3 regions of the Halobacillus sp. AWH4_228 genome follow, and region 1 is predicted to be linked to each of the others. Evidence: riboswitches for the same ligand, from Rfam matches in the RefSeq annotation. Region 1 holds a riboswitch; each other region holds the start of a gene.
What was found. Region 1 has a riboswitch for S-adenosylmethionine ahead of ACXADP_RS06180 (methionine ABC transporter ATP-binding protein). Riboswitches for the same ligand answer to the same signal wherever they lie in the genome.
Positions count from the first base shown of each region.

Region 1 (10,630 bases):
CTGATGCATTGCCTTTTCCATTTCAGCGGTGAAATTCAACTGCAGATGGTCATTAATAACGAATCAACCCTTTCAGATTATTTACACAATTTAGGTTACCACAAACCTCTACCCTGTATAAAATCTTCTGAAACCGCATTTTCATTCATATGCGGACCCGCGGACCGATGTAAGCGTTTAATAATTGCATTTCCATTTAATACATTACTTTTTCTTTAATTTTCTAATAATTCAATTAGTTAACGTTGTTCGTTAAATCACTGTAGGCGTCCTGGACAAGGGTAACAGCTTGACTGAGAGCTGCTCCGCCTCCAAAAGCTGCGGCGACTCCACAAGCTTCCATGATCTCTCTTTCCGAAGCTCCCTGATCGACACAGCCTTTGGTGTGGTAGATCATACAGTATTCATCCTGGGCCACGATGCTGATTCCGAGAGCCATCAGCTGCTTGTCTTTTTGTGAAAGCTCTCCGGCTTTAAAACATTCCTGGGAAAATTGACTGAACTGGTGGGCGACTTCAGGCATGTGTTCCGCAAAGACACCCATTCCTTCTTTATAATCGTGTAAATATGTCTGCGTCCACGTCATATTCTGATCCTGCATGTTAAAACCTCCCATAAATAATAAGTGACTGCGGTTAGTATCAACCGCAGTCACTTATTTTATCCGTTATTCAGAATCGTCGGAAACAGGGATAACTGCTCCTTCGTATTCCTCTTCAATAAAGGTTTGAATGTCTTCAGAACGCAGGACTTCCACTAGCGTGTTCAGTGCCTCGTTGTCCTCGTCTTTGCTTTGAGCAGCGATGACGTTCACATAAGGGGAGTTTGTCCCTTCAAGGATGATCGCATCATCTTTTGGTACAAGGTCCGCTTCAATCGCGTAGTTCGTGTTAATCGCTACAAGGACTTCTTCCTCTTTGTTGTACACTTCAGGAAGGCCGGCTGCGTCCACGCCGGTATCAAACTGAAGGTTTTTAGGGTTCTCGACAATATCATTGACCGTGGCATCCACTTTTTCTACACTCTCATCCAGTTTGATCAACCCTTCTTTTTCAAGAAGTGTCAATACACGACCGTGGGTGGATACAGAACGGCTCATGACGAACTCGGTACCTTCTTCTACGTCTTCAAGGTTGTCATACTTTTGGGAGTACACACCGATCGGCTCAATGTGAATCCCGCCGAGATTGGCAAAATCGTAATCATCATTATCCTGCTCTTGAAGTTCCATATAAGGAATCGTCTGGAAATAGTTTGCATCAATACGTCCTTCGGCCAAATCCTGGTTTGGAAGGATGTAATCCTGGTATTCCTCGATATTTAACGTGATCCCTTCTTCTTCAAGAAGCGGCTTTGCTTCTTCAAGAACTTCAGCGTGAGGAACACTTGTTGCTCCTACTGTAATTTCCGTATTTCCTTCACCGCTGGAGGAATCTTCCTCAGAAGAACCGCAGGCGGCAAGAACAAGAACGAATAACAGCGCAACCGCTGTTGTCCAGATTTTTTTCATGAATAATCTCTCCCTTTTGTTTTTTATCTTTTGTCCAATTTACGGGAAGCATAATCACCGATGAATTGGAAAATAAACACAATAATAATGATAAGCACCGTGCAAATGAAGACCACATCAAAATTACTACGCTGGAAACCGTAGAAATAAGCAAAGTCTCCAAGACCACCGGCACCAATCGCACCCGCCACGGCGGTATAACCAATCAGTGCAATGGCGGTCACCGTAATTCCTGAAATAAGGGCAGGCATGGATTCAGGCAGCAGGACTTTGAAGATGATCGTTGATGATTTAGCCCCCATCGCCTTCGCTGCCTCTACGACACCTTTTTCCACTTCCTTCAATGCAATCTCAACAAGTCTCGCGTAAAACGGAGCTCCTCCGATAATTAACGCCGGAAGGGCTGCGTTCGGACCGCGGATCGTTCCAATCAAGAAGTCTGTAAACGGGAACAGAAGCAGGATCAATATAATAAAAGGAATGGCACGGAAAATGTTTACGACAGAAGCTGTCACTGCATTGACCACTTTGTTCTGCCAGAGCCCTCCCGGACCAGATAAATAAAGCAGCAGGCCGAGCAGAATCCCGAGGATAAATGTGCCGGCTACGGAAATCAGAGTCATATACAACGTTTCATTTGTTGCTGTAATCATGTCTTCCATGCGTACGTTTGGCAGTAATCCATTAAGCATCCGGGTTCACCTCCACTTCCACAGAAGTCGAGCGTATATATTCGATTGCCCGGGCTGCTTCCTCATCGTCTCCTTCAAACTGAACAAACATCGTTCCGTAAGCTCCTTTTTGCGTCTGCGTGATCTTCCCGTGAAGAATATTCACATCCAGGACGAACTTCCTGGAGACCTCACTGATCAGCGCTTGGTTGGTACTCTCTCCTACAAAATGCAGCCGGACAATTTTTCCGGACTGGTACTTATCTTTGATCAATTTCAGAGAGTGCTCTTTTTCCTGATCACCCATCACCTGATCGACGAATTTCTTCGTCACTGGCTGATCTGGATGAAGAAATACGTCCAGAACATCTCCCTTTTCAACGATTTTCCCCTGCTCCATGACTGCCACCTGATGACAGATCTTACGAATGACATGCATTTCGTGAGTAATCAAAACTATGGTCAGTCCGAGTTTTTCATTGATGTCTACAAGAAGATCCAATATGGAGTCTGTCGTTTCCGGATCCAGAGCGGATGTCGCTTCATCACAAAGGAGGACTTTCGGGTTGTTGGCCAGCGCCCTGGCAATTCCTACACGCTGTTTCTGTCCACCACTCAACTGGGATGGGTAGGAGTTTCCTCTGCCGGATAAACCGACCAGATCGATCAGTTCGTTCACTCTTTTGCTCCGTTCTTCCTTTGGTACACCGGCAATTTCCAACGGAAAAGCGATGTTATCATAAACCGTTCTGGACCAAAGCAGGTTGAAGTGCTGAAAAATCATTCCGATATCCTGGCGGGCGATACGCAGTTTATTCTTACTGAGGCCCGTTAAATCCTGATCACCGACGTGGATGCTGCCCTCTGTTGGATCCTCCAGTCGGTTCAACAGCCGGATAAAAGTACTTTTACCCGCTCCACTATAACCAATGACACCGTAGATTTCCCCTTTATTTATTGTAAGGCTTAAGCCATCAACAGCTTTCACTTCCCGATCCTTCGTTTGAAAAACTTTAGAAAGATCCTTAATTGTAATCATGATGTGTTCCCTCCCATTCAAAAAACGCCATTCTGTTCGAGAACAGAATGGCGTTTCAATAACAATGTATCTTCTGTTCTCTCATCTGTCAGAGCTGTTATGCTCTGCAGGATTTGGCACCTTGACAGGTCGGTTACACCTGCTGGTTGCCGGGCATCGTAGGGCCAGTCCCTCCGCCACTCTGGATAAGAGATTTTAGCTTATTAAATTATTACTGCTTTAATTCATTTCATAACTACAAAGTGGATTTTAGCACTCTGCCACCAGCGTGTCAACATAAATGAGCTACTTTTCAGAAAAGAAGAACATCTGGATATGCAAAAAAGTCTCTCCTAAAATAGAAGAGACTTTAGTGGATCTCATCTATCAAAGCTTTACGCTCCGCAGGATTTAGCACCGTGCTTTTGCCGGTTGCCGGGTTTCAAAGGGCCAGTCCCTCCACCACTCTGGATAAGTTATGATGTCGCTGTGAAATTATATGTTATGTTAGCATGGAGTCTATACGGACGTCAAAGATAATAATCAGGTATATTTTTACAGTAAGGAGATGAAATCATGAAGGAACGTGCTCCTCAATTTGAGCTTTCTTATATAAATCAGCCCTCCACCTATCGTCTGAGCGACCATTTCGGAAAGGTGATCGTCCTGACTTTCTGGGCATCCTGGTGTCCTGACTGTGGGAGAGACTTACCTAAAAAAGAGCAGCTCTTTGAAACGATGGACAAAGAAAAAGTGGAGCTGGTTACGATTAACGTTCCCGGTCGTGAACGCAGCCCTGATGCCGGAAAGGAATATGCTGAAAAATTTCTTAACCAGCCTACCTTGATTGATGATGGGCGAAGCTTATACGATACGTTCGGCTGCAAGGGCGTCCCTTCCACTATTATCATAGATCAGGAAGGCAGGGTCCACGAATCGTTCGGTGATAAAGCTTCCTTTCTCGATATCGTCCAGTCCCTGGGGGAAATTGTTTAATCATCAAAACAGCGGAAGGCCTCCCACCCGCTTATCACTGGTCATACGGCCGATGAATAAAACCCGCCCTGTTTATGCAGGACGGGTTTTTTACCGTTTTTATCTTGTCATTTCCCGGGGAATAAAGGCGGGTTATAGATAGGGAATGATCTTTTCATACATGTGTGGGACGGATTGAAAAGCATAGACCTTTTCAAGAACTTCTCCTTTATGGGTAATCAAGAGGCATGGAACACTTTCCACTCGATATTGTTCCATCAATGCAGGATGCAGAGAGGCGTTCATTTCCGAGAATAGTGTTTTTTTATACATCTCTTCCAACGTTATCAGCATCTTGCGGGCAAGGTGGCACGTCCCGCAAAAAGGGCTGTGAATAAATGTCATCGTTTTTTCATCCGAGGACAGCACCCAGGCTGCCTCATTTTGTATTAAATTCTGCAAAGCTTCCTCCTAAATTAAATACATCGACTTCACGCTGAAATGACGGCTTAACAGGGCACGGGCGAGTTCCGGCTCGGGAGTAGCCGCCACTTCTCTAAAGGCTTTATCAATATAAATATGCTCTGCGTGCGGAAGTTCCTCTGTCAGCATCTTCCGTAGTTTAAAACCGGAATCATCTTCATCCACAAGGATATAGACCGATCGTTCATCCAGGTTATGTTCAAAGATCATTTCTTCCATTCGCTCAATACCGAGCGTCCCATGGGTACAGATGATTTCGATTTTCTCATCCAGTACTTTGTTCAATTTCTTCTTATCTGTAATCCCTTCAACAATCAAAATCCGTTCTCCATCCATCTTCATCACCTACTATATAGAAACAGACCATGCCATATGGCATGGTCTGAACATGATTAAGATCAAGCACGATCATGTCAGACAAGGAATCATCAGTCCTGCCTGTACAACGGGCTTACTTGTTTTGATTAATCTTCATCAATCATCGCTTCATATTCTTCAGAAGACATCAGCTGCTCAACTTCTGAAGAATCGCTTGGTTCAACAACAACCATCCAGGCTTTATCATAAGGAGACTCATTCACAAACTCAGGGCTGTCTTCCAAATCTTCATTCACTTCTACAACTTTACCGCTGATCGGTGCATATAATTCGGAAACGGTTTTTACAGATTCCACACTTCCGAAAGGCTCGTCTGTTTTTAGTTCTTCTCCCACTTCAGGAAGCTCAACAAAAACGATGTCGCCAAGTTCAGATTGAGCAAAATCCGTGATTCCGACTCTGACTTTTTCTCCTTCTTCTTTCACCCATTCGTGTTCCTGAGAATAACGTAGATCTTTTGGTAAGCTCATATTCGATTACCTCCACAGTTCTTGTTTTTGTTTAATGACAGTTATAAACATAAAAGCCTTCTGCTTTTATTTCCAATGTTCTGCTCATCGGCCCCAGACGTTTTCAAATTCATCGGCTTTGAAACCAACAGTGACATTTGTTCCATCAGTGACGATGGGCCGTTTGATGAGCATCCCGTCTGAAGCGAGCAGGCGCAGCATTTCTTCTTCATCTGCATCTTTCAGCTTTTCCTTCAGGTTTAACTCCCGATACTTCTTCCCACTGGTGTTGAAAAATTTCTTAACCGGTCGTTCACTCCTGGCCGTGAGGTCCTTCAACTCTTCCTGTGAAGGGGGATGTTCAACAATATGTACAGATTCGTAAGGAACCCCTTCATCATCCAGCCATTTTTTCGCTTTTTTACAAGTACCGCAGTTTGGGTACCAGTAGAAGGTAACAGGCATATGCTCCTCCTCCTTCCAACTTGTTACGTCTTATTTTATCACAATGGAGACAATCTTTTCATTGAAAATTACTTTTCCCTCCAATTCCTTTTTCATTCTTTTACATCCTTCCTTCTCTTTATTCAAATGCCTCCAAAAACACTTTTTCCCGGGAAAATTGAATGTCCCTGTGAGGAGAGGATCCCTTCCTCTCTACATGCCAAAAGCCCGCACTTTCAAGTGCGGGCTGGTCACTGATTTATACGTAATATCTTTCGGACTCAATTAATCCCTGGGCAATTTCCCGCTTCTTCGGAATGACGTTCGTCGGTGTATGACGTGTCAGTTTACGAAGAGCACCAAGCATCATACGCAGGGAGTCGCCGGTTTCAGACGCAATCAACGTTTCTTTCGCATGGGCCTCGATTCTGTTAAAGGCTTCCTGTACATACACCTGCGTGTAGAGGAGCTTCTGCTTATTCTTTTCTTCACCAGAACGATGGATGGCTTTCTCCGTACGAAGCAGGGCTGATTCCATGTTATAGATTTCACCGACCATATCAGCGATATTGACGAGCACTTCCTGTTCTTTATCGAGCTTTTCTCCGTACTTCTGAGCGGCAAGGCCGGCGGCAAGAAGTCCGATTTTCTTGGCATTTTTAACTAAATACTTCTCCTGCTCCAATGGCTCCAAACCAGGTTCTTCCGGCATCATCATCATGATTTCCTCCTGGAGTGTCTGAGCTTTTTGGAGGAGAGGAAGTTCCCCTTTCATCGCTTTCTTAAGCAGTGTACCCGGGACGATCATCCGGTTGATTTCATTCGTTCCTTCAAAAATACGGTTGATCCGGGAATCGCGGTACATCCTTTCAACTTCGTACTCCGCCATGAAACCATAACCCCCGTGGATTTGTACGGCTTCATCGGAAGCAAAGTCGAGCAGTTCGGTACCGAACACTTTATTCAAGGAGCATTCAATCGCATATTCAGCAATAACCTTCGCAACAGCTGCCCCGTCTTTCAGCTCTTCATCAGTAAGTTTGCCCATGCTCTGTTCAAACAGCCCGACGGTCCGGTAAACGGAACTTTCATTGGCATACGTGTTTGCGGCAACCGAACCAATTTTCTCCTGGATCAATGGGAACTGTGCAATCGGAGTTTTAAACTGTTTTCTTTCTTTGGCGTATTTCACAGACAGTTCAATCGCCCGTTTCGCTCCGCCAACACCACCGATGGCCAGCTTGTAGCGACCAACATTCAGTATGTTAAAGGCAATAACATGGCCTTTTCCGATGTCCCCAAGGACGTTTTCCACCGGAACTTCTGCATCTTCAAGAATCAATGTACGGGTGGAAGAACTCTTAATTCCCATTTTCTTCTCTTCCGGACCGGTAGATACACCTGGATACTCTCTCTCTACAATAAATGCTGTGAATTTGTCTCCATCAATCTTGGCATACACAACAAATACATCAGCAAAGGCGGAGTTGGTAATCCACTGTTTTTCCCCGTTCAAAATGTAGTGGGTGCCCGATTCATTAAGCTTCGCTGTCGTTTTAGCTCCAAGTGCATCAGACCCTGATCCCGGCTCTGTCAGGGCATAAGCGGCAATCTTTTCACCTGTAGCGAGTACAGGGAGGTATTTATTTTTCTGATCATGATTCCCGAAGAACACAATAGGAAGAGACCCGATCCCCACGTGCGCACCATGAGTGACGGAAAACCCGCCGGCACGGGAGAACTTCTCCGTAATTAAGGATGAACTGATTTTATCCAGCTGGAGACCGCCATATTCTTCAGGTACATCGGCACCGAGCAGTCCAAGATCGCCCGCTTTCTTCAAAAGAGCGACAGAATGTTCAAACTCATGGTTTTCCAGATTCTCAATCTTTGGAACAACTTCACCAAGAACAAAGTCTTCAGCCGTCTTGGCAATCATCAAATGTTCATCTGTAAAGTCCTCCGGGGTAATGACCTGATCGGCCGTTACATCCTCGACAATAAATCCGCCACCTTTAATCATCTCTTTTAATTCACTCATTGGTTGAGCCTCCCCATTAGATTAATTCAAATACCCCGGCAGCACCCATACCGCCGCCGATACACATCGTTACGACACCAAATTGCTCGTTTCTTCTCTTCATTTCATGGATAAGACTCAGCGTCAATTTCGTCCCTGTACAGCCCAGCGGATGGCCAAGGGCAATCGCTCCTCCATTGACATTGACTTTCTCAGGATCAAGACCCAGCTCACGTATGACGCGCAGCGACTGAGAAGCAAACGCTTCATTCAGTTCAAATAGACCAATATCCTGAATGGACAACCCTGCTATTTTCAATGCTTTAGGCACCGCTTCAATGGGGCCGACCCCCATAATTTCTGGTTCTACACCTGCGACAGCAAAAGATCGGAATTTCACGAGTGGCTGGAGCCCCTCTGACTTCGCTTTCTCATGATCCATCACCAGAACGGATGCAGCGCCGTCGCTCATCTGTGAAGAGTTTCCTGCTGTCACGGAACCTCTGGTAGAAAATGCCGGCTTCAGCTTTGCAAGTATTTCCTGTCTTGTGCCGGGACGCACTCCTTCATCGACTGTAAACATCGTTTTCGTTTCCTTCACTTTGTGATCAGCACCAAGTTCTCGATTTGTCACTTCCACCGGTACGATTTCGTCCTCGAATTTCCCTTCCTGAATCGCACGTGCCGCACGTTCATGACTCTGAACAGCAAAAGCATCCTGGTCTTCTCGCGAGATCCCGAAGCGCCCGGCAACCTCTTCAGCTGTATGACCCATGGACATGTAATACTCAGGGGCCTGCTCCACCAATTCAATATTCGGCTTGATCACGTGTCCACCCATAGGGATCAGGCTCATCGATTCGGCTCCTCCCGCAAGTGCGGTGTCACTGTGTCCAAGCATGATTTTTTCAGCGGCGTAGGCGATACTCTGAAGACCTGAAGAACAGTATCGGTTTATCGTAATCGCAGGAACTTTATGATGCAGCCCTGCCAGCCCGGAAATATTGCGGGCCATGTTCATTCCCTGCTCAGCTTCAGGCATGGCGCATCCGATAATGACATCATCAATATTCCCTTCATAACCTCCGGCTCTTTTTAAAGTTTCTTTTATCGTTAAAGCGGCCAGATCATCCGGTCTTGTATGAGCGAGTGCGCCTTTTTTAGCGCGTCCCACCGGTGTTCTTGCTCCCGCTACAATCACTGCTTCTTTCAATGTATGTCCCCTCCTCTATGTCCTCTCCTTTTAGTTACGGAGCGGCTTTCCTTTCATAAGCATGTGCTGCATACGAGCCTGCGATTTCGGCTCACCAATCAGGCTGAGGAATGCCTCTCTCTCCAAGTCCAGCAAATACTGCTCATCGACGAGTGTCCCTTGTTTCAGTCGTCCGCCAGCCAGTACAAAGGCCAGCTTTTCAGCAATTTTCATGTCATGCTCACTTGCGTATCCGCTTAAAACGAGAGACTTCGCTCCAAGAATCATTGTAGCCAGCCCTTGTTCTCCTGTGACGGGGACCTTCGTCCGCTTTGGTGCTTTGTATCCGGAACCGGCCAGACCAAGAACCTTCTGCTTGGCATCATGCAGCAGATGATCTCCGTTTGTACTTACTGCATCTCTTTGATCCAAAAATCCGTTTTCAAGAGCTTCTTCTCCAGAAGTAGATACTTTCGCCATCGCAATCTTTTCAAAGACACTGACGGCCGCCTTTTGAAGGTCAACCTCCACACCCTCAGGGATATTCCGCAGGTGTTTGATATACAGCTCCTTGTTTCCACCACCGCCGGGGATCAGCCCGACTCCTGTTTCGACAAGACCCATGTACGTCTCTGGAGAAGCTTGAATCGCAGCAGACGGAAGGCAGACCTCCGCTCCTCCGCCAAGCGTCATTCCGAATGGTGCTGCAACAACCGGCTTATCGGAATACTTCAATTTCATCATGCTGTCCTGGAAGTTCTTTACGACCATTTCAATTTCAAAGAAGTTGTAATCCTGAGCTTCCATCAGCATCATGCCGAGGTTGGCACCCACACAGAAGTTCTTGGCCTGATTGCCGACGACGAGACCGTGCCAGTCATTCTCATCTACATAATCCACAGCGAAGTTCATCATCTGTACAATATCCAGCCCTATCGCATTACTTCGGGAATGAAATTCGAGAGCAGCCACTCCATCACCTAAGTCAATGAGGCTCGCACCTGCATTTTTCTTAATCACATCTCTTTTCTCTTTCAGACGCTTCAGATTGATTTGTTTTTTATTAAAGACCTTCTCTTTGTACTCCCCATTGTGGTAGTAGTAAACTTTTCCATTTTCGTGTTTATAAAAGGATGGATTCTTATGATCGACCAGCTGCTCCACCCATGAAGGAACCGTTTCCCCTTCGGCCTTCATCCGTTCAACGGAAGATTCAACACCAACAGCGTCCCATATCTCGAATGGACCTGCTTCCCAGCCGAACCCCCACTTCATGGCATCGTCAATAGCAGAAATATCATCAGCGATTTCTCCTGCCAATTCTCCTGAATACAGCAGCACCGGTTTGATGATGGACCAGATCAAGTCACCGGCACGATCTCCTTCTGCCTGAACGAGGGTTTTGAGCTTGCGGTGCAGCCCTTTCTCTTGTTTGGCCGCCTCTGTTGCTTTTGTTTTTAATTTTCCACGCGGCTCATAATCAAGCGTTT
Region 1 is NZ_JBSWTE010000001.1:1,251,499-1,262,128, reverse strand. Features, by position in the region: gene ACXADP_RS06200 (YuzK family famiily protein) at 1-9, opposite strand, end outside; gene ACXADP_RS06195 (carboxymuconolactone decarboxylase family protein) at 236-601, opposite strand; gene ACXADP_RS06190 (MetQ/NlpA family ABC transporter substrate-binding protein) at 668-1,510, opposite strand; gene ACXADP_RS06185 (methionine ABC transporter permease) at 1,534-2,202, opposite strand; gene ACXADP_RS06180 (methionine ABC transporter ATP-binding protein) at 2,195-3,220, opposite strand; SAM riboswitch class I at 3,299-3,412, opposite strand; SAM riboswitch class I at 3,577-3,677, opposite strand; gene ACXADP_RS06175 (TlpA family protein disulfide reductase) at 3,776-4,195, shown strand; gene ACXADP_RS06170 (thioredoxin family protein) at 4,328-4,636, opposite strand; gene ACXADP_RS06165 (toprim domain-containing protein) at 4,646-4,993, opposite strand; gene gcvH (glycine cleavage system protein GcvH) at 5,122-5,505, opposite strand; gene ACXADP_RS06155 (arsenate reductase family protein) at 5,590-5,949, opposite strand; gene ACXADP_RS06150 (acyl-CoA dehydrogenase family protein) at 6,188-7,969, opposite strand; gene ACXADP_RS06145 (acetyl-CoA C-acetyltransferase) at 7,986-9,161, opposite strand; gene ACXADP_RS06140 (3-hydroxyacyl-CoA dehydrogenase/enoyl-CoA hydratase family protein) at 9,192-10,630, opposite strand, start outside.

Region 2 (10,630 bases), 330 kb from region 1:
TGCTGCAGGAGGGTGCCTCCGACAGAATGGACGATCGCTTTCGGAAGCCCCGTCGTTCCGGATGTATATAAAATATACAGGGGATGGTTAAAGGGAACGGGTTGAAACACTGGCTCTTCGGCTTCATTGCGGCAAAGCTCGTCCCAGGATAGAGTGGAAATGCCTTCGATCGACGTTTCTCCTCCGAACGTGACGACCGCGGATAGTCCTTCCAGATGCTCGGTTGTCTGTTTAATTTTATCTTCGATATCGAAGGGCTTCTGCTTATATTGATAGGAGAGTGCCGCGATTAATACTTTCGGTTTTACCTGACCAATGCGGTCGACAATTCCTTTTGTTCCGAAGTCCGGGGAGCAGGATGTCCAGGTGGCGCCTAGTGATGTCGTGGCAAGCAGAGCGACGAGTCCCTGGATATCGTTCGTCGTGATGCCGGCGACACAGTCACCTTCCTGAACACCCAATTGTTTGAACCCTTCCTGGGCTTTGGCAACGGATTGTTTCAGTTCCTGCAGCGTGATGCTTCGGGTGAGGCCTGCCTCATTCGCTTCATAGGCCGCGATCCGGTCAAGCGACCCGCGCAGCAGGTTTTCAGCGAAATTCAAGCGGGCGTCCGGAAACCATGCACTATCCGGCATCGAAGGACCGGGAACAAACACACGGTCTCCCTTTTCTCCAATGATCCCTGCGTAATCCCATACGGCTGACCAAAAATCGGAAAGGTGGGAAACGGACCAGCGGTGGAACCGATCATAAGGGAAGAGCGCCTGATTGGTATAGTCAGCAAAAGCTTTGATGTGCGACTGTTCGATGCGTTCGTTTGATGGTTCCCACAGGTAAGGGGAACGCTGAGCGGTAATGGGTGTATTCATGGGAATTGTCTCCTTTCGAATTATGAATGGGGAACGTCGATCAACAGGGCCATCCCCTGGCCGCCACCGCCGCAAAGGGAAGCGATGCCTTTCCCTCCGCCGCGTCGTTTCAGTTCATGGGCAAGCGTCAGAACGAGCCGGAATCCTGTCCCGCCTAACGGGTGGCCGAGAGCGATCGCGCCGCCGTTCACATTGACGCGGTCATAATCAATTCCGAGCTCCCGGCAGCTGGCAATCACGACACTGGCAAAGGCTTCATTGATTTCAAACAAATCGATATCGTCCGTGGTCAACTGGTGTTTGTCTAACAGCTTCTGAATGGCCTGTGATGGCTTCGTTTGTAAACTCGGATCCGGTCCGGCAATCTCTGACCAGTCGATGATTTCCGCCAGCGGCTGTTGGCCGAGGGCTTCCGCCTTTTCCTTCGTGGTAACGATCCCAACGCTCGCGCCATCCGTCATTTGAGAGGCATTGCCTGCGGTGATCGTGCCTTCGCGTGAAAAGGCGGGAGAGAGATTTGATAATTTTTCGGCTGTCGTCCCTTTACGGATGCCTTCATCTTCTGCGAGTCGTTCAGTAAAAGGAGCGATTTCCGGCTCCAGCCAACCATTTTTCTGAGCGTCCGCTGCCCGCTGCTGGGAAAGGGCGGCGTATTCATCCTGTTCCTCCCGGCTGATGTCGAAGGAGCGGTTCTTCTCATCGGTGAGAGCTCCCATCGACACATCACTCAAGGCGCACCACAACCCGTCGTTCAGTAAGGTGTCCTTCAGCAGGCTGTGACCAAGTCCGTTAGAAGCCCGGACAGGAGCGGTGTGAGGAGCGTTCGTCATCGAGTCGAATCCACCGACGATGTACAGCTCTCCTTCATTCAATCGGAGCCTGCGGGAGGCGTCGGTAATTGTAGCGATACCTCCCAAACAAACATTGTTCAGTGTGATGGCGGGTGTAGCGATATCCACCCCCGCTTGATAAGCGGCCTGTCTCGCAGGATTTTGGCCGCCCCCGGCCTGAATCACCTGGGCGAGCAGGACACCATCGGCTTGTTTCGCGTCCGGATTTCTCTCTAATAGAGCGCTCAGCGCATGAGACCCAAGTTCTGCTGCGGATTTCTTTTTCAAGGCCCCTTTCCACTTACCGAAGGGGGTGCGGATGCCGTCTAGAAGTACTGTCGTCATTTATGGAACAACTCCTGTTTTTATAATAGTAAGAGCCCTCTTCACAAAAATAAGAAGAGGGCTCTCGGCTCTTCTTATCTTCCAGGATCATCTCCTGCAGGAATTAGCACCTTTTCAAGCTGTTGCTTGATGGTTGCCGGGCGTCAACGGGCCAGTCCCTCTGCCTCTCTGGATAAGAAATAGGTATTCAATTGGAAACATATAAAACCTCTCTATCAAAGATAGAGAGGTTAGAGATTGTGGGCATCTCTTATCTTCCTGAGCATTCACTCAGTAGGATTTGGCACCTTGCTATCAATATAGCGGTTGCCGGGTTTCACAGGGCCAGTCCCTCCACCTCTCTGGATAAGATGTTCTTCCTTTATTTGGTTAAGTGCCATGTTAGCAGTATGAAGGAAAGGTGTCAATGCATTTTATAGAAAAGTGAGAAAATTAATTGTATTCTGTGACTGGTGGTAAACGTGCGAATGTCTTTGACAGCTGGGTTTGCCGATTCTTTCAATTCTAAGGGGATTTCACGAGAAAAATGAAGGCACCTATCAATTCATCCATCAGCCATTCTCCGATGGTTCCTGCGGATACCTAACGTTTCACTGATTAGATGATACCTTACAGGTAGAGCTGCTTTTAGATCTATGAGCAGAGATTTTAATAACTTTCGATATTCATAAATGGATAATGATTCAGCCTCTTTTGTCTTTATGAGATAATGGGTATGGTAATTACTGATACTATTCAATAAAGGAGTTTTACTATGCCGGAATATGTTGGTTACATCGGTACGTACACCAAACAGGAAAGTAAAGGCGTCTATCAGTTCACCCTGGATACAGACGCTAAGGAACTGAAAAATGTTCAGCTGGCTGCAGAATTGCAGAACCCTACGTACGTCACCGTGAGTGACGATCAAAAGAATCTTTATGCAGTTTCCAAAGACGGGGAAAACGGCGGTGTCACGTCCTTTTCTATCAATGCAGAAACGGGAGAACTCACAAAATTGAACGCTCAGACAGCTGCAGGATCTCCACCGTGCCACGTGAGTGTGGATCATTTGAACAACAATGTTGTCACGGCTAACTATCATACAAAAGAAGTGGTCTCCTACCTGACGAATGAAGATGGATCGTTGAATCCTGCAGTTTCTATCGTGGAGCATGAAGGGACCGGTCCTCATGAGCGTCAGGAAAAACCCCACATGCACTATGCAGGTTTCACCCCTGATGAGACATACGTCATTGCGATTGACCTTGGCAGCGACCGTGTCATCACTTACGCCGTAGACAATGGCGAGTTGAGCCAGGTGCAGGTGTTCAACACGAAACCGGGTTCCGGTCCGCGTCACATTACTTTCCACCCGAACAAAAAGTATGCCTACGTGATGACGGAGCTCAGCTCAGAAGTGCTTGTCCTTCATTATGATGAAAAGGACGGCAGCTTCACCGAGCAGCAGGCCATTGCCGCAATCCCTAAGGACTTTGATGAAACCAATGATGGCAGTGCCATTCATATTTCTTCAGATGGACAGTTTGTTTATGCCGGCAACCGCGGGCATAATTCCATCGCCGTTTACGAAGTCGATCAGGATACAGGGAAACTTACTTTTGTAGAGTGGACCTCAACAGAAGGGAACTGGCCGCGTGATTTCGTGATGGATCCTTCCGAGGAGTTCCTGATTGCGACGAATCAGAAGTCCAACACGATGACGTTGTTCGAGCGGGACAAATCAACCGGCAGGCTGACGCTTGTTCAATCTGATGTATTCGTGCCCGAGCCGGTCTGCGTGAAGTTTACAAAGTAAATAGAGGAATAGGAAAAGAGGGCGTCCCATGGAGGGATGTCCTCTTCTTTTTTATGGAAAAAGGGACAGTCATACACCCCCGGCCGTTTGAGTATAGTTAATTACTCCCCATTATATGGAACTAAATCAGGTGAAGGGAGGAAGGTACATAGCAGGCGGGGAAACACCTTCAAGGGCGAGGGAGGTCGCTGGATGGAAGTATGTAAACACTGCGATCATGAGATGGGCGGGGAAGAAACTTTCTGTACCGAATGTGGTGCACCCAAGGATGCTCCGCTGACCCGGTCGGAAGCAAAAGCGCCAAGACCACCGATGCCGCGGAAAAAGAAAATCACGCTGATCTCGATAGGGGCGGTTTTTGTTGTGCTGCTGACTGCTCATTTGATTTTGTCATCGATGCTTGACCCGACGACGAAGATTCGGGCGATGGATCGTGCGGTCACAGATAATGATGCGGCGGCTTTTGTAAGCGAGTTGTCCCTGGATGAAAAAGCATGGCTGAATGAGAAGGAATACCTGCAGTATTTGAAGGAAAACGACTGGGAGACCATCCGTGAGCAGATGCTGGATGCCGTCAGCGGACAACAGCGGTTCGATACCATCATCCGCGATGAATACGGCAGCCCGATTTTGTCTGTCAAAAAGACAGCCGTAATCCCTGGGATGTACAAGACGTATGAAATTGAAGCGGTTCCGACTGAGATCAGATTCTTAACGAACATGGACGAGGCTTCCTTTACAGTCGGCAAAGAAAAAATCACCGTGGAGAATGCTGGCGAGGACGAAGTCACGGTCAAAGCCTACCCTGGTCTGTATAAGGTGAAGGGGGAGGCATCGAACGTATATGGAAGTTTCAAAGAAACGTGGGAATACCAGGTGCTGGCGGAGGAATCGGATTATTATATGGAACTATATTTTGCAGGGACTACGTATGATGTCGATACCAACCAGCCGGAAGCGATTCTTTTTGTCAACGGAAAGAGTACGAAGAAGTCGCTGGATGAGCTTGGAGTCATCGGTCCTGTGCCGGACGGAAACAAGCTGGTCCTTCATGCGGAGTGGACAAACGATAAGAAAGAGGTGATCAAGTCCGGACAGGTCCGTACGGAGGATGGCGATTACTGGGGTGAATTGAGCTTTTATTTTGAAGAGGAAGAACTGGAGGAACCGGAGGAATCGGTCTTTGAATACGTACCGGAATCGGATGACTCCGAAGCAGCCGAGGATCACGTGCTCGATTTCCGGGAGGTCTATGAAGAAGCGTTGAATGCGGAGGACTTCTCGATGATTGCTCCTTTCCTCGAGGATGGCAGTCAGGCGTCCGCTGAGTTTAAGGACTATTTGGACGGGATCTCCGGCAAAGGCTTCACCTATGCGTTCACGGAGAATAACATTGTGAAATCCACGGCCTATGGAGTAGATGGCTATGTGGTGACGACAGATGAAGCGTTCATCTTTACCGACTCAAAAGGAGAGAAAACGCATTACGAGCGGACGAAGGATTACACCGTCGTGAAAGAGGGCGACAGCTGGAAAATTGAAGAGGTAGCGATCAATGAAACCAATCGTTCGGATGGATAATTTCTAATGAAGGGGATGGGATGTTATGCATTGTGCGACATGCGGAAATCCATTGAATGAAGACAGTAAATTCTGCGGAAAATGCGGGGCCTCTGTTCTTGCGGAGCATGCATCGGCATCGACGGTCGAAGCGGCCACATTGCCTCCGCAGAAGGATTATACAGAAACGGCTAAACAAACAGGCCGTCAGTTTTACCGTTTTGCCCTTCAAGCGCTGCAGGAACCGTTTCGGGCCAGTCAGCGGGTGGATGGTTTGCAGCGGACGAATGGTCTGATTGCTCTGCTGCTGCTCGCTTTTCTCATGCCGTTCTTTTCGTACTTAGCGGCGAGAAACGCGGCGCGCGGCCTGTGGGCCTTCGGGGAGTCCGTACCGGATGTATTCTTTGGTGTGCTCGTTCTGCAGCCCTTTTTATATCAACTGCTCTTTTTAGCGGTGTTTATCGCGGTCAACCTTGGTGTAGGCAAATGGATGCGGGTGGAGATCACTTATATGAGCGTTCTGGCAAAATACGGGTCGCTCGTCATCCTTCCTGTGACCGGACTTCTTGCCGCCAATCTGTTTATGCTGCTATCGATGAATACGGTTGGGACGTTTTTCTTTTTTGTCAGTATTGCGTTATACGTAACGGCAAGTACGGCCCTTTTATTCTCGATTTATTCGGGTGGGGAAGCTAAAGGCTTGGATGTGTTTTACGGCGTTGTGATGACGAATGTGGCGATGGCGGTTTTCTTTTTGATCGTGATGATGAGTATGATTGACCGGATGATAGGGGAAATGGGTGTGCCGTATGGATGGTAAATGAAGAAAAAAATCATGATTAAATAGAAGAAGAGCTGAAGAAGAGCTCAGTTATTCACTTGGAGATCCTGTTTAAGATTGTTTTGAAGAGTGAACACCCTCCCATATTCAAAGGAATATGGGGGGTGTTTGAAATGGCCACAAAGCTTTATGTAAGGAACAGCAGAAAAATCTTCATTTAATTACTCAACGGAAGTTCATCACCATTCGGGGTGGTTTCAGACACTCCAGGTTTTCCAATTTCAACAGAATCCGCCGTCATGGTTGAAGCTGGACCGGCCATGAACACAAGGACCAAACTAAAGATCAACAATAGTTTCTTCATGATTTCCCCTCCCTGTTGAAGTAGTTAGTAGACAGCGACTGGATTGCTGTCGAGCGCTAATTTATAGTACTCAGCTGCTTTTTTATACCCTCCTTTCCCTTCATAGTATTCTCCCAAAAATCGGGAATACCTTTGTATTTCCTGATTTTTTTGTTCTTTTTTTAGAGAAGGCAGGAACGTTTTTTTGACATAGATTTCCCACTCTTTTTCGGATTGAAAGAAAAAAGAATGGAAGAACCAGTACTCTTTTGTGTGGATATTGTCTTCAGGAAGCTGCTTTGCCACGTCCAGATGTTCGTTCAAGTACTTCATGCAGGTATCTTTTTCGTTCTCCTGATAGTAAATGAGGACCAGCAGCACAAGGGATTTCATATAACTGGTGCTTGTTTTTTTCTTGTAGTAAAGAGCATTTTCTAACTGGCCAAGAGAAATTTGCCTTTCCCTCTTTCTTAAATGCATCGTGGCGATATTATGATAAATGATTCCTAAATGATCTTGATCTCCAATTTCTCGTGCGAGGCTTTCCGCTTTCTCAAAGTTGGAGAGGGAAGAGGGGACATCTCCCAATCGGCTGTAGCAAATACCAAGGTGGATGTGTATCTTTAAACACTGTCTGGATTTGTAGTTGTTTTGAAACAGGAGTAAAGCGGATTGAGCATAAGAAAAGCTTAAGGTCTCATTTTGAGACACATATAAGGTCAGGGCGTAAAGGAAATATAGATCCGCTTGTTCCAATTCGTTTAAATCCACCGAGGAATACTCGGACAAAGCTTTCTCAAAATGTTCTTTTGCGATCATGGGTTGATTCTTCACCCAATAGTAGTTTCCAAGGTGTTTGTAGTAAAAGAAGCGGTTGCGGGATGTGAGAGTATCGTGGATGTCATTGATAAATAAAATGGAATCATTAATATCATCAAATGCTTGAAGGATGATGCAGGCCCTTACCCTTTTTATATGATATTCAGCTTGAAGGTTGGTGTTAGTCACGGGGGTTATGAAAGACTTCAGCTCCTGGTAAATCTTTTCGGACGCCTGCTTATCGTTGTTCAGTAAGGGCTCTTCCCAGTGACGGAGGAGCTTTTTTAATTTTTCTTCATTTGCTTGTATTTCTTCGTAATTCACCCCCACCCTTTCCAAGAGCAGCATAAGGGTTTCCGGTTCTACAGTGGTTTTGTTGTTTTCAATTCTTGATAAGTAGGAGGGGGAAACAATAGATTCTGAGACTTCTTCCTGACTCATGCCTTCTTTCAATCTAAAGTATTTTAATACTCTTCCCATATCCACTCTTCAACACTTCCTTCTCTTATATTGCGCAATAGGATGAAAAAATCGAGAAAAACAGCCCTTTTCTTTCATAACATGCGAAATACATCTTTCATGGTTACCATGATACCATTTATCTAGGAAATAAGTGTAAGAGAAGAAAAGCAATTTTGAAGGGGGGGATACCACAAAGGAGGTACCTGTACTGTATCTGGTTGGCTTATGCTTTGTACGATCATTAAAGGAGGAATATCAAATGAAAGTAAAGAAGCAATTGATGGCAGGTTGTATGGCATTAGGGTTATTTGTTGGAGGGACGACAGCCACATCCGCTTTGGCTAGCACAGATGATATCGAATCCCAAACAACTCTGGAAGTGAAGCAGGTTTCTGAAAATGGAGCCGAGCCGGAAGCTATTCCAGCAGTGGTTGGAGCTTACGCTCTTAAAGGAGCAGCAGTAGCAGGAGGAGCTTTTGTAGCGGGCGTGACAGCCAAGGCTGGTGCTGATGCGTATGACTGGGCGAAAAATCAGATTGGTGGAAACGATGTAATTAAGGGAGAAAGCGATTATGAAGATGTGAAAGTCGTCTTTGATCAATAATACTTAGGTGAGTTATTCCAACGCAAATCTCTGCCCTTTTTATAGAGGGCAGAAGATTTGCCTTTAAAGAGGTGACACGATGATAAAGAAAATTGGAGTCAGCTTAATCCTTTGCGTGTTTGTTTTTCATTTAGTTATAACAGCCTTATATCTAACTCCTTTCAACCCCGTTAAAGCAAAGTACAGCTTCGCCGTCAATGCCTATATGGAACCTTTATTTTCTCAAAATTGGAGGCTGTTTGCTCCCAACCCGGCTTCTACCAACAACCAATTCATGGTTCGGGCTCAGTTTGCCGATGGAGGTACATCAGACTGGCTTGATCTCACAACGTTTATGATTGATAAAAATCAGGCCAACCGTTTTACTCCGTATAACCGTTTAGTTCGAATCCAGAGAGGGGCCTTCACTTCCCTGTATCAAACGGATGAGGTGACGTTGAAAATATCACAGAAAATTGAAGAGAAAAACCTTGATCGAGAGGACTATGATCATCTGCTTGAAAATGAACGGACTCAGAAAAAAGATGAATATGCCCAGGAAGCTCTGAACCGATATGCTCAATCCTATGTAAGAAGTGTCTATCCAGAGAAGGATATTGAAAAAACACAAATTATAATGCAGGAAACAAAAGCTGTTCCATTTTCTGAAAAGGATAATGAGCAGTATGAAAGAGAACAGCAGCTTCATGAATTTGAATGGGTGGATTTCGTGGAAGTTTCTCCTGTATTTGATTGAAATCTATAAAGGAGGTCCTGGTAGTGAAGCGCTTATATGGAATGTTAACGGAAAAAAAACATATGTTGATTGGAGCTGGATTGCTTAGAGTTTCCTTTGGTCTGCTCATTTTGTTTATGTATTTCATTCATTACTCTCAAAGAAGGTTCATCTGGGGGCCTAATGGAATGCAGAATCACGATCATCTCCAAGAACAGATGGCTCTGACCAGTAACTTTTCTTTATACCAGCTCTCAGATTCTCTTCTGTACTTTGACATCATTTTTCACCTCGGCATCTTGTTTGCCCTCTTATTCACCTTGGGAGTGATGACGCGTTTTACTGCTATCGTTAACCTCTTGTTTGTGTGGTCATTACAACATGCCAACGTCTTGATTCTTGACGGTGGAGATAACATTATGCGGATCATTCTACTCTATATGCTGTTTGCGAATACTTCCGCGTATTTTTCGATAGACCGCTCGAGGGCAAATAAAGAAAACAATGCCATAGGGCATGCTCCAGTATGGAATGCCTTACATAACCTGGCCATCCTTACCTCTATTATTCAGTTATGCTTCATGTATCTATCTTCTGGAACCCATAAAGTGATGGGGGAGATGTGGACGAACGGAACAGCGCTCTATTATATTCTCCAAGTTGGTGAATATACACATCCTTTCTTCCAAAATATGATAGCTTCTTCTGAGATTTTGCTGCTGGCAGGGGCTTACAGCGCCATTTTTGTCCAGTTGTCCTTTCCTTTTTTTCTATTAAATCGGTATACCAAATACTTTGCTATGTTCAGTGTTATCGGACTGCATATCGGAATAGCCATTGTCATGGGACTGTTTACGTTCTCAGCTTCTATGATTACTATGCAGTTTCTGATGCTCAACGACCAGGAGTATAAAAGAGTCTATAGCTGGATAAAAGGAGCAGTTCTTAGAGTACGAAACAAATTCCAAGGAGCAAAGGTGAAGCGGTATGAAACAAAACAAGTTCAGTGATCAAGCAGCCGTCATCATTTTTTACGATTCTCATTGTCCGGTATGCTCCAAAAGTATGAGATTCCTATCCAAGTTAGACCGGGGACGAAAGTTGCGGTATGAATCGATTAGAGACAACCAAGTACTGGAAAGGTATGCTATAGATAAGACAGAGGCAGAAAAACGGATGCATACGTTTACATTAAAGGATAACCAAATGGAAAAAGGGATCTTCAGTGTGCAGAGAATAGTGAAGCAGCTGCCCTTATTCTGGATAGCGGTTCCCATCCTCCAATTATCCATATGGGCAGGGTTAGGGTCTCCCTTGTATGACTGGCTGGCCAGTAGAAGGACCATATTACCTGTTGGCGGTTGTGAAGGGGATCGCTGCACGATTTCCAATGGAGAAAAGCAGGTGAAGTGATGAGGCAGTTCGACTATTCGTTCCGATACAAGAATAAAACATCTGATCAAGTAAGTGTCTGGCTAGCTAATCCACCAGAGACACAGCGGCA
Region 2 is NZ_JBSWTE010000001.1:919,131-929,760, forward strand. Features, by position in the region: gene ACXADP_RS04545 (acetoacetate--CoA ligase) at 1-869, opposite strand, end outside; gene ACXADP_RS04550 (acetyl-CoA C-acyltransferase) at 890-2,044, opposite strand; SAM riboswitch class I at 2,116-2,223, opposite strand; SAM riboswitch class I at 2,292-2,396, opposite strand; gene ACXADP_RS04555 (lactonase family protein) at 2,799-3,842, shown strand; gene ACXADP_RS04560 (TcaA NTF2-like domain-containing protein) at 4,035-5,423, shown strand; gene ACXADP_RS04565 (zinc-ribbon domain-containing protein) at 5,449-6,222, shown strand; gene ACXADP_RS04570 (hypothetical protein) at 6,401-6,547, opposite strand; gene ACXADP_RS04575 (helix-turn-helix domain-containing protein) at 6,572-7,825, opposite strand; gene ACXADP_RS04580 (hypothetical protein) at 8,067-8,411, shown strand; gene ACXADP_RS04585 (DUF5819 family protein) at 8,491-9,147, shown strand; gene ACXADP_RS04590 (HTTM domain-containing protein) at 9,171-10,136, shown strand; gene ACXADP_RS04595 (thiol-disulfide oxidoreductase DCC family protein) at 10,114-10,539, shown strand.
Region 2: another riboswitch for S-adenosylmethionine. It lies ahead of ACXADP_RS04550 (acetyl-CoA C-acyltransferase); the one in region 1 lies ahead of ACXADP_RS06180 (methionine ABC transporter ATP-binding protein).

Region 3 (10,630 bases), 1.0 Mb from region 1:
GGGCTCATAATGAGGATGCAGGCGGCGTGTTCAGAAATCATTCCGGTCAGGTGCTTGCTGTCGCAGCCGACGGCATGGGAGGGCATCAGGCAGGTGATGTCGCCAGCCGGATGGCTGTTGATGTTTTACATAAGGAATGGGAGCATACGGGTTCGTTTCAAACTCCGAATGGTGCTGAAGAGTGGATAAAAGAAACCATCCGTTCCGCCAATAATGAAATCAAAACCTATGCTTCTGAACATGAAGAATGTGCCGGCATGGGGACGACAATAGTGGCAGCTATCTGCACGGACCAGTTTGTCTCCATTGCCCACGTCGGAGACAGCCGTTGTTATTTAGCGAATGCTTACGGATTCAAAGCCGTTACGGAAGACCATTCACTCGTCAATGAACTTGTCAGGTCCGGACAGATTACAGAAGAACAGGCCGAGCATCATCCTCGCAAAAATGTTCTGCTGAAGGCGCTCGGCACAGAATATGATCTTTTCCCGGATGTCCAGAGTATGGAGTGGGATCCGGATAACCGGGTTCTTCTTTGTACAGACGGTCTGACCAATAAAGTGAGTCATGAAGAATTGAGTGGTTTAAGTGATCACAAAGGAGACTGGTCCGATTTCGCCCACTCTCTTGTTGAGCGGGCCAATGAGCGGGGCGGAGAAGACAATATCACTCTTGCCATTGTCCATCATCTCCCACCCCAAGGTGAGAAGGAAGGTGTGGATTGATGCTCAATGACCGTCTTCTTAATGACCGTTACCGTGTCGATAGAATGATTGGCGGCGGAGGGATGGCGAACGTTTATTTAGCTCATGATACCATCCTGGACAGAAGCGTAGCCATCAAGGTACTAAGGCTGGAACACGGAAATGACGAAGAGTTTATTGCGCGTTTCCACCGGGAAGCCCAGTCCGCCACCAGCCTTTCTCATCCGAACATCGTCAATATATATGATGTCGGGGAAGAGGACGATTTATATTATATGGTCATGGAATATGTTGACGGCATGACACTGAAGCAGTATATCCAACAGAACAGCCCCGTTGATGTTTCGGAAGCGGTGGATATTATGCGCCAGGTAACTTCTGCCATCACCCATGCCCATGACAACGGCATTGTACACAGAGATATCAAGCCGCAGAATATTTTGATTGATCATTACGGCCATGTGAAAGTGACAGATTTCGGAATTGCAATGGCTTTGAGTGCGACCGCTCTGACTCAGACAAATTCAGTTCTTGGTTCTGTTCATTATTTGTCTCCTGAGCAGGCGCGTGGGGGAATGGCGACGAAGAAATCCGATGTTTATTCGATGGGCATTGTTTTCTTCGAACTGTTGACTGGACGTCTTCCTTTTTCAGGCGAGTCTCCTGTATCCATAGCCCTTAAGCACCTGCAGCATGATACACCTTCGTTGAAACGATGGCATCCTGATCTGCCGCAGAGTGTGGAAAATGTCGTATTGAAAGCAACAGCGAAAGATCCGTTTCACCGTTATCCCACCGTGGTGGAAATGGAACAGGATATAGAGACCTCACTTGAACCTTACCGACTGGGTGAAAAACCCTTTGAACTGCCGGAGGAAGATGAAGAGGAAAAAACGAAAGCCATCCCCGTCATTACGAACGACGCCTACGGGGATCACACAGAAGATCATACAATCATCCATACCGGCGAGTATCAGCCGGTCAAGGATACAAAAGTGCATCATCAGCAGCCGGCAGAGGAAAAGCAGCCGGTCGATAAAGAAAAGAAAAAGAAGAAAAGAAAGATCTGGCCATGGATCCTGACATTCCTGCTTCTGATCATACTAGGGGGCGGAGCTGCCCTGTATTTTACACCAGGCATCATTCAGCCTGCCGATGTGACCATTCCTGAAGACCTTGACGGAAGGGAATATGAAGAGGTCTACAGTGAACTGAGTGATTTGAACTTGATGGTCAGCCGTGAATCTCAGTTTTCAGATGAAGTGGAAGAGGGTCTTGTTATTACGACAGATCCTGAACCCGGCAGGACAGTGAAGGAAGAAACAGAAGTCACGATCTATACGAGTAAAGGAAAAGAACGGGAAGAATTCCCGGATTATGTGGGTGAAGAATATGACCAGGTCGATAAGGAACTCCAGGATAAGGGGTACGCAGGGATTGAACGTATTCCTGTTTCCAGCGATGAACCGGCTGGTCAAATTGTCGCCCAGCTCTCTCCGAACCCGGGAGCAAGCGTAATTCCGGAAGAAGAGGAAGTCATTTTCCGCGTCAGTACCGGACCCCCGACCATTAATCTGGGCCGGCTGGACAGGATGACCCAGGAACAGGCGGAGAAATATTTAAAGGATCGCAGCCTGGAGGTTGAAGTTGCTGAGAGCTACTCGGAGACTGTACCTGCCGGAGAGGTGATTACACAGGATCCGGAGGCGTACACCGATGTGAAAGAAGGGTCAACGGTAACTATCACCATATCCAAGGGGCCGGAGGAAAAACCTCCAAGAGAAGAAAACGTAACGCTGGAAGTTCCGTTTAATGAGGAATCGGAAGAAACAGAACAGCAGGTGTTGATTTATGTCGATGATTATGAAAACGATATGGAGACACCAGTCGTGGAAGAAACCATCACAGAAACCACCTCTTTTGATGTAACACTGATTATAGAAGAAGGCGGGGAAGCGTCTTACCGTGTGCAGCGAGGTGATGAAGTGATCGATGAAGGAAATGTTCCTTATTAAGAAGGTGATCAAGTGGCAACCGGAAAAATTATAAAGTCCCTCAGCGGTTTTTATTACGTGCTTCATGACGGAGAGGTTTATCAATGCCGTGGGCGCGGAAACTTCCGTAAGAAAAAAGTGTCCCCTCTCGTCGGGGATATGGTGGATTTTAAGGCGGACAACTATGAAGAGGGCTACATCTTATCCATTCATGACCGGAAAAATGAATTTGTAAGACCGCCGATAGCCAACGTCGACCAAGCGTTGATTGTTACATCAGCCATCCATCCTGATTTTAATTCGCTTCTTCTGGACAGATTTCTCGTTCTCGTTGAGGCTAAACGGATCGAGCCGTTTATCGTGATTTCCAAGATGGATCAGCTGGACAGCGCTATGGTGGAAGCAATGGAGGAGTATAAGGCACAGTATGAGAAGGTTGGATACCCGGTCATTTTGTCGGCTGTGAACGATTCCGCTTCCATGGATGAGATACAAGCGCACCTGGCTGGACGGACAACGGTGATTGCCGGGCAGTCCGGAGTCGGTAAGTCGTCGCTGCTGAATTCCATCGACCCCCGTCTTTCCATCGACACGGATGAAATCTCTGAAAGTCTTGGAAGAGGAAAGCATACGACACGCCACGTGGAGCTGTATGACATTTCCGGTGGGTTAGTAGCCGATACGCCGGGGTTCAGCTCCCTTGAGTTCGGGGATTTACAGCTTGAACAGCTGCCGGAGTGCTTCCCGGAATTCGTAGAAGTACAAAATGATTGTAAGTTCAGAGGCTGTCTGCATCATAAAGAGCCTAAATGTGCGGTGAAAGCCGGTGTGGATAACGGCGTTATATCAGAGCACCGCTATGACCACTACCTGCAGTTCATGCAGGAAATCCAGAATAGAAAGCCGAGGTATTAAGGCATGACAAAAATTGCACCTTCCATCTTATCTTCTGATTTTGCAAGACTGGCTGAAGAGATCCGGGATGTGGATCAAGGCGGAGCGGATTACATTCATGTGGATGTTATGGACGGCCATTTTGTCCCTAATATAACCATAGGCCCCTTGATTGTTGATGCGGTAAGGCCGGTCACCAATCTTCCGCTTGATGTCCATTTAATGATTGAGAACCCGGACGCCTATATAGAGGCCTTTGCGAAAGCGGGAGCGGATATCATCACCGTCCATCAGGAAGCTTCTCCTCACCTCCACCGCACCCTCCAGCTGATTAAAAGCTTCGGAGTGAAAGCGGGCGTGGTCATCAATCCGGGGACACCGGTCGAAATGATCCGTCCGGTTCTTAAGGATGTGGATCTTGTTCTATTGATGACTGTGAATCCAGGATTTGGCGGTCAGGCATTTATTCCTGATGTGCTTGATAAAATCAGTCAGGTGGCTCAATTAAGAAGCGATGCCGGACTTTCCTATGAAATTGAAGTGGACGGCGGTGTCAACGAGAAGACCGCCCGTCTCTGCACAGAAGCGGGTGCGGATGTTCTTGTGGCAGGCAGTGCGGTCTTTAATCAATCGGACAGAAAACAAGCCATTGAAAGGATCCGCGCCTCGTTGTAAATCACAGCGGGAACCAAGTGACTCTGCATGTAGAGTCTTAGTCGAAAGAGCTCAGAGGATTGGTCAGAATCCTTTGGGCTTTTTCTATAGAAAGGGTGAGCATACGTGAAAAAAGTTATCGTAGTCGGCGGAGGGCCGAAAGCCTATATTCCCAGCTTCCAAAGATGGGCAGAGGAAGATGTAGAATGGATCGGAGCAGATCAGGGAGCAGAAGTGCTTGTAGAAGCCGGGATAACCCCTGATGTGGCCATCGGCGATTTCGACTCCGTCAGCGCTGCTTCCTATCAGAAGATTAAAGATGAGGCCCGAATGATACATACCTATCCGGACGAAAAGGATGAGACAGATTTGGAGCTTGCGATCAATGAGGCACTGAACCGGAAAGCCGAGCATATCGTATTACTCGGAGTAACAGGGGGAAGGATGGATCATTCCCAGGCGAACATTCAGCTGTTGTATCCGTTAATGAAAAAAGGGGTGAAGGCGGTTATTGTGGATCATCAGAACCAGGTGGAAATAGCAGGGTCCGGTTCGCATAAAATCAAAGAGGACCCACAGTATCCCTATCTATCTTTTCTTCCTGTGACCCTGGAGGTGAAGGAGCTTACACTCAACGGCTTTTATTATCCACTTTCCCGGGCGTATCTGCCCTTCGGGTCCACCTTATGCATCTCCAACAGGCTCGTTGAAGATACAGGTACTTTTTCATTTGAGTCAGGCATACTCTTAGTAATAAGAAGTACAGACTCAATGGATCACGGAAAAGGGCGTTCGCATTAGTTCACTTAGGAGGAGGGGGCTCTTTTGAAATTTTACACCATTAAACTCCCGCGTTTTGTCGGGGGGATAGTGCGCGCAGTCATAAGTACTTTTAAAAAGGATTAGCTCCGGGCCATACGTGCCTGAAGGGAGAGAATAAGTGTCTCCCGGAAGGCCCTGATGCGATTCGGTGGTCTTTGGGAATGGAGGAGATGGTCCCGGGGACTGCCATAATCATATAAAGGCAAGAAAAAAAGCACCCGCAGAACGGGTGCTTTTTTCAACTTGTCATTATACGCGCTGGACTTTACCAGATTTAAGTTCACGCGCTGTTACGTAAACTTTCTGAGGCTTGCCATCCACAAGGATACGTACTTTTTGAACATTTGCTTTGAATTTACGTTTATTAGCGTTCATCGCGTGTGAACGGTGGTTACCTGCGCGTGTACCTTTACCAGATAGAACACTTCTTCGTGCCATGAAAATCCCTCCTGTTACATACAAAAATCATCAGATACTTAGTAACTTTATCATATGTATGTAGGCTTTGCAATAATCTCCGGACAATTATATCAAGAATTTTTTCTTGACAGACAGATTGAATTGTTTCAAAGTATATTAGGGGATAACCGGCTTATTTTCAACAGTCAACACAAATTCAACACCCTTCACTTGTGTTATAATTAGGAGAGAAATTGAGGAATCTAAAGGAGGATCTATATGTCTGTGGATTTGAACAACCAATACGGCCATATAACGATTAGCAATGAAGTTATTTCAACGATTGCTGGAGGAGCAGCTGTAGAGTGCTACGGAATCGTCGGCATGGCTTCTAAAAACCAGCTGCGGGACGGGCTGGCTGAAATGCTCCGTAAAGAGAACTTTTCCCGGGGTGTCGTTGTCAGACAGGAAGAAGATCGCCTCCACATTGATATGTATATTATTGTGAGCTACGGTACAAAGATATCGGAAGTCGCTCATAACGTCCAATCCCAAGTAAAATACACATTAAACAAAACAGTCGGATTGTCCGTTGACTCTGTCAATATTTTCATCCAGGGAGTCCATGTGACAAGCGAATAGGTTGCAGTTGCAGTCAAAGGAGGAAGTAAGTGTGACGTTACAAAAGCTTGACGGCAGAACATTAGCCGAGATGATTTTACAAGGAGCGCATTATTTAAAGCAGAATTCGCAGATGATCGATGCGCTGAATGTATTTCCTGTACCTGACGGGGATACAGGAACAAATATGAATCTTTCCATGACCTCCGGAGCGGACGAGGTGAGAAACGTTTCCCAGGACCATGCAGGAGCAGTTTCCACTTCTCTGTCCAAAGGTCTTCTTATGGGTGCGCGTGGAAATTCAGGAGTAATTCTTTCCCAGGTCTTCCGCGGCTTTGCAAAAGCCATTGAGAATAAAGAAGTGTTAACGACCCGGGATTTCTCTGAGGCCCTGCAGGGTGGTGTGAAAACAGCTTATAAAGCTGTGATGAAACCTGTGGAAGGGACGATCTTAACTGTTGCCCGTGAAGCAGCGGAAGCATCTGTGGAAATAGCTGAAAAAGAAGTGGATTTCATTCCTTTCATGGAAGGTGTCGTAAAAGCAGCCAAAGCTTCCTTGAAGCGGACACCAGAACTTCTTCCGGTTCTAAAGGAAGTCGGTGTGGTCGACAGCGGCGGCCAGGGACTCGTTACCATTTATGAAGGATTTCTGGCCAACTTGAAAGGCGAGGAAATGCCGGATGTTGAAGAATTGGTTTCCATGAATGAAATGGTAAACGCCGAACACCACAAACTTGCCCAGGATTTCATGAATACCGAAGATATCCATTACGGCTATTGTACGGAGTTCATGGTGAAATTCGAAGAGGATAAGCTTGCTGAGAATCCTTATGATGAAGAAGCTTTCCGTAATCAGCTGAGTGAATTCGGTGATTCCCTGCTCGTCGTGTCTGACGAAGAACTGGTCAAAGTTCACGTCCATGTCGAGTACCCGGGTGAAGCTATGACGCTTGGACAGAAGTATGGAAGCCTGATCAATATGAAGATTGAAAACATGAGGGAGCAGCATACGTCCCTCGTAGGTAATAAGAAAGAAAAAGCCGTGCCTGAGAAAAAAGCGCCATATGGTATTGTCACCGTCAGTATGGGCGAGGGGATGAAGAAACTTTTTGAAAGCCTCGGAGCCACAGTAATCATCCAGGGTGGTCAAACGATGAATCCTAGTACCCAGGACTTATCGGAGGCCATTAAAGAAGCGCATGCAGAACGCGTGTTCATTCTTCCGAATAACAAAAACATCGTGATGGCAGCAGAACAGGCTGCAGAGATGGCGGAAGCGGAAGTGGCTGTCATCCCGACGAAGACCATTCCTCAAGGGATGAGTGCTATGCTTGGTTTCAATCCTGAAGCAGATCTCGATACGAACAAAGAAGAAATGACCAGTTTGATGTCAGAAGTGAAGACGGGGCAGATTACCTATGCCGTCCGGGACACCCAGATTGACGGACTTGATATTGAAAAGGGTCATTTTATGGGGATTTCCGACGGGAAGATATCAGCTACCGATAAAGACGCCCTCACAACAGCGAAAACACTGCTGAACCAGATGATTGATGAGGATGAAGATGAAATCCTTACTATTCTTACAGGGGAAGATGTGGACGATAAGGATGTGGCTGAACTGGAAGCTTATGTGGAAGAAACCTTTGAAGATTTAGAGGTGGAAATCCACCATGGTGGCCAGCCGATTTACAGCTATATCTTCTCTATCGAATAAAATGCAGCGCTTCTGGATTTAGAACAGCGTTCGCAGGCTGTCGGGATTTTTCCCGGCAGCCTTTTGTAATGGTCTATGGTCTGAATGCAGGAGCGGAGATGAAAGAAATGGTTTCACAGAGGATATTGATCAACCATTAGACAAACGCCTTGGCGGTTTGTTTTCTAAGCTTGTCATTCTATAAGCTGAAAGCGCAGTTCTCCATTAGAACTGCGCTTTTTTTAACCGTGTTTCCGTCTGCGGGTGCCGGTGCCGTTGAATATATTTTCGAACTGAGAAGATAACGGCAGCAGCATATCCGGCAAGAAGCAGGCTGTAGATGATAACTAAGGTCTGTTCACTCCATGTGGCATAGGTGAGCAGGGTCCGGCTGTTCGTCAAGATGATAAATCCACCCGCCGCTACCCCAAGCACGAGAGGGGGGAGTTTTTTCACAAGCCAGGCAGCGAGGGGGGCTGCAATAACGCCACCGATCACAAAGGCGAGCACAAGCATCCAGCTCAGCTCTTCCCACCCAAGGAAGATCAGGAAGCCGGCCGTAGCAGATAAAGTAACGATGAATTCACTTGTATCTACGGTGCCGATGACTTTTCTGGGAAGGATTCCTTTGCTGGATAAGAGAACAGGTGTATTTACCGGCCCCCAACCCCCGCCGCCCACGGCATCAAGAAAACCGCCCAGAAAACCTAAGGGAAACAAGAAGCGCCGTCGAAATGGTCTTTTTTCTGTATGCAAGGGCTTCACTCGATTCATCAGTAAAAAGCGGATGACCACATAAACGCCAAGCCCTAGTAAAAAAACGGAAATGTACGGACGGATCAGCTCACCTGGAATCCAGCTGAGCAGAGCAGCCCCGGCAAAGGCACTGATCCCTCCGGGGAGAGCAAGAGTCAAAACGAGACGCTTATCCACGTTGCCGAATTTATAATGGGAAAACCCGGAAGCTGCCGTTGTAGCAATCTGGGACAAATGAATAGAGGCGGAGGCCACCGCCGGAGCCATTCCATAGGCGAGGAGGATGGTGGAGGAGCTTAAACCAAATCCCATTCCGAGGGCTCCATCCATCAATTGAGCAAAGAATCCAACCAGTGAAAATATAAGTAATTTCTTCATCGTACCTCTCCTTTTGATTAAACACATAAGATTACTTGGTTTTAACCATGAAGAGGCATAAAAAAACCTCTTCATCCAGAAGAGGTCAAGCTTCCTCTCCTTATCTTTCAGACCACCGTCTGCTGGAATGAGCACCTTTTCCAATGTGAGGTTGCTGCGGGATCATCAGACCAGTTTCCTCCCCCGGCTCTTTATAAGGATATATGTAGCCCGCGCTGAAAGCGGAATTCCTAAGTACATGAATAATATATTCAAAGCTAAAACATGGATGACGATTTGTCAATGGTTTACAATAAAATAAACAGAAAACTAGTAATATTTAAAATGCATGTTGACATATCTTTAAATCGGGTCTAATATTTGAATCAAATCTTTTGAACAAAATCTGGAAACATTTTTCTTATCGAGAGAGGTGGAGGGACTGGCCCTTGGAAGCCTCGGCAACGGATCTGTCGTCATGAACAGAAGCTGTGCCAATTCCAGCAGGTGATCAACACTTGGAAGGATAAGAAGAACGGTTGAATCATGTATAATGACTCTCCTTTCTTCTTACCATCAGAAGAAAGGTTTTTTTGTTGAAGATAAGAAAGGAGGAGCTTATGAATACGAGTGCACCGACATATGGAACATTCACCGGGGATCCTTTACTTTATATGGATATTGATGATGGACACAAAGGGGCAGAGAGTGTGATTCAATGGGCTTACGGGCATTATGGAAAACAGCTCGTTTATGCGTGCAGCTTCGGTGCTGAAGCGATCGTACTGCTTGACTTCATTGCAAAGGCACAGCCGGATGCCGACGTCGTTTTTCTGGACACTGGACTTCATTTCCAGGAAACCTATGATTTGATAGACAAAGTGAAAAAGAGGTATCCGGATTTGAACATCCATATGAAAAAGCCGGAATTGACAGTGGAAGAACAGGCAGAGGAATATGGTCCGGCCCTTTGGAAAAGGAATCCCGACCAATGCTGTGCCATCAGAAAAATCAAACCGCTGGAAGAAGCCCTGACAGGAGCGGCGGCCTGGATGTCGGGATTAAGAAGAGAACAATCTGCAAGCCGGAGTCATACGAACTTCGTCAACAAGGACGAACGCTTCCAGTCCATCAAGGTATGCCCCTTAATTCACTGGACATGGGAAGACGTATGGACTTATATCCGACTAAATAGCTTGGATTACAATGAATTACATGACCAAAGCTATCCAAGTGTCGGCTGCATCCCCTGCACAGCGAAAGCGCTGGATGACGGCCGTTCAGGAAGATGGCAGGGATTTGATAAAACCGAGTGTGGACTCCACACAGCGGGAGATACGAAACAATAAAGGAGAGATGAATGATGTCCATTATTCAACCGCATGGCGGGCAGTTAATCAATCGTTTTACAGCACAGCCGGATACGCTTCCGGAACAAAGGATCGAGCTTGATGCGATGGCGTTGAGTGATATCGATTTAATCGCTAATGGGGCATACAGTCCGCTTCAAGGATTTTTAACAAGGGAAGATTATGATCACGTCGTTGAAAATCTTCGTTTGAAAGACGGCACTCCCTGGAGTCTCCCGATCACACTGCCTGTTTCTGAAGAGCAGGCCCGTTCGTTACATGGTCAAGCGGCTCTTGTGAAAGATGGGGCAATCTACGGTGTGATCGAAATCGAAGACATTTACAAGCCGGATAAACAGAAAGAAGCTGCAAAGGTTTACTTAA
Region 3 is NZ_JBSWTE010000001.1:2,276,542-2,287,171, reverse strand. Features, by position in the region: gene ACXADP_RS11595 (Stp1/IreP family PP2C-type Ser/Thr phosphatase) at 1-725, shown strand, start outside; gene pknB (Stk1 family PASTA domain-containing Ser/Thr kinase) at 725-2,719, shown strand; gene rsgA (ribosome small subunit-dependent GTPase A) at 2,732-3,613, shown strand; gene rpe (ribulose-phosphate 3-epimerase) at 3,617-4,267, shown strand; gene ACXADP_RS11575 (thiamine diphosphokinase) at 4,373-5,047, shown strand; gene spoVM (stage V sporulation protein SpoVM) at 5,072-5,152, shown strand; gene rpmB (50S ribosomal protein L28) at 5,318-5,506, opposite strand; gene ACXADP_RS11560 (Asp23/Gls24 family envelope stress response protein) at 5,747-6,109, shown strand; gene ACXADP_RS11555 (DAK2 domain-containing protein) at 6,141-7,805, shown strand; gene ACXADP_RS11550 (sulfite exporter TauE/SafE family protein) at 8,010-8,918, opposite strand; SAM riboswitch class I at 9,016-9,118, opposite strand; SAM riboswitch class I at 9,316-9,430, shown strand; gene ACXADP_RS11545 (phosphoadenylyl-sulfate reductase) at 9,518-10,246, shown strand; gene sat (sulfate adenylyltransferase) at 10,261-10,630, shown strand, end outside.
Region 3: another riboswitch for S-adenosylmethionine. It lies ahead of ACXADP_RS11550 (sulfite exporter TauE/SafE family protein); the one in region 1 lies ahead of ACXADP_RS06180 (methionine ABC transporter ATP-binding protein).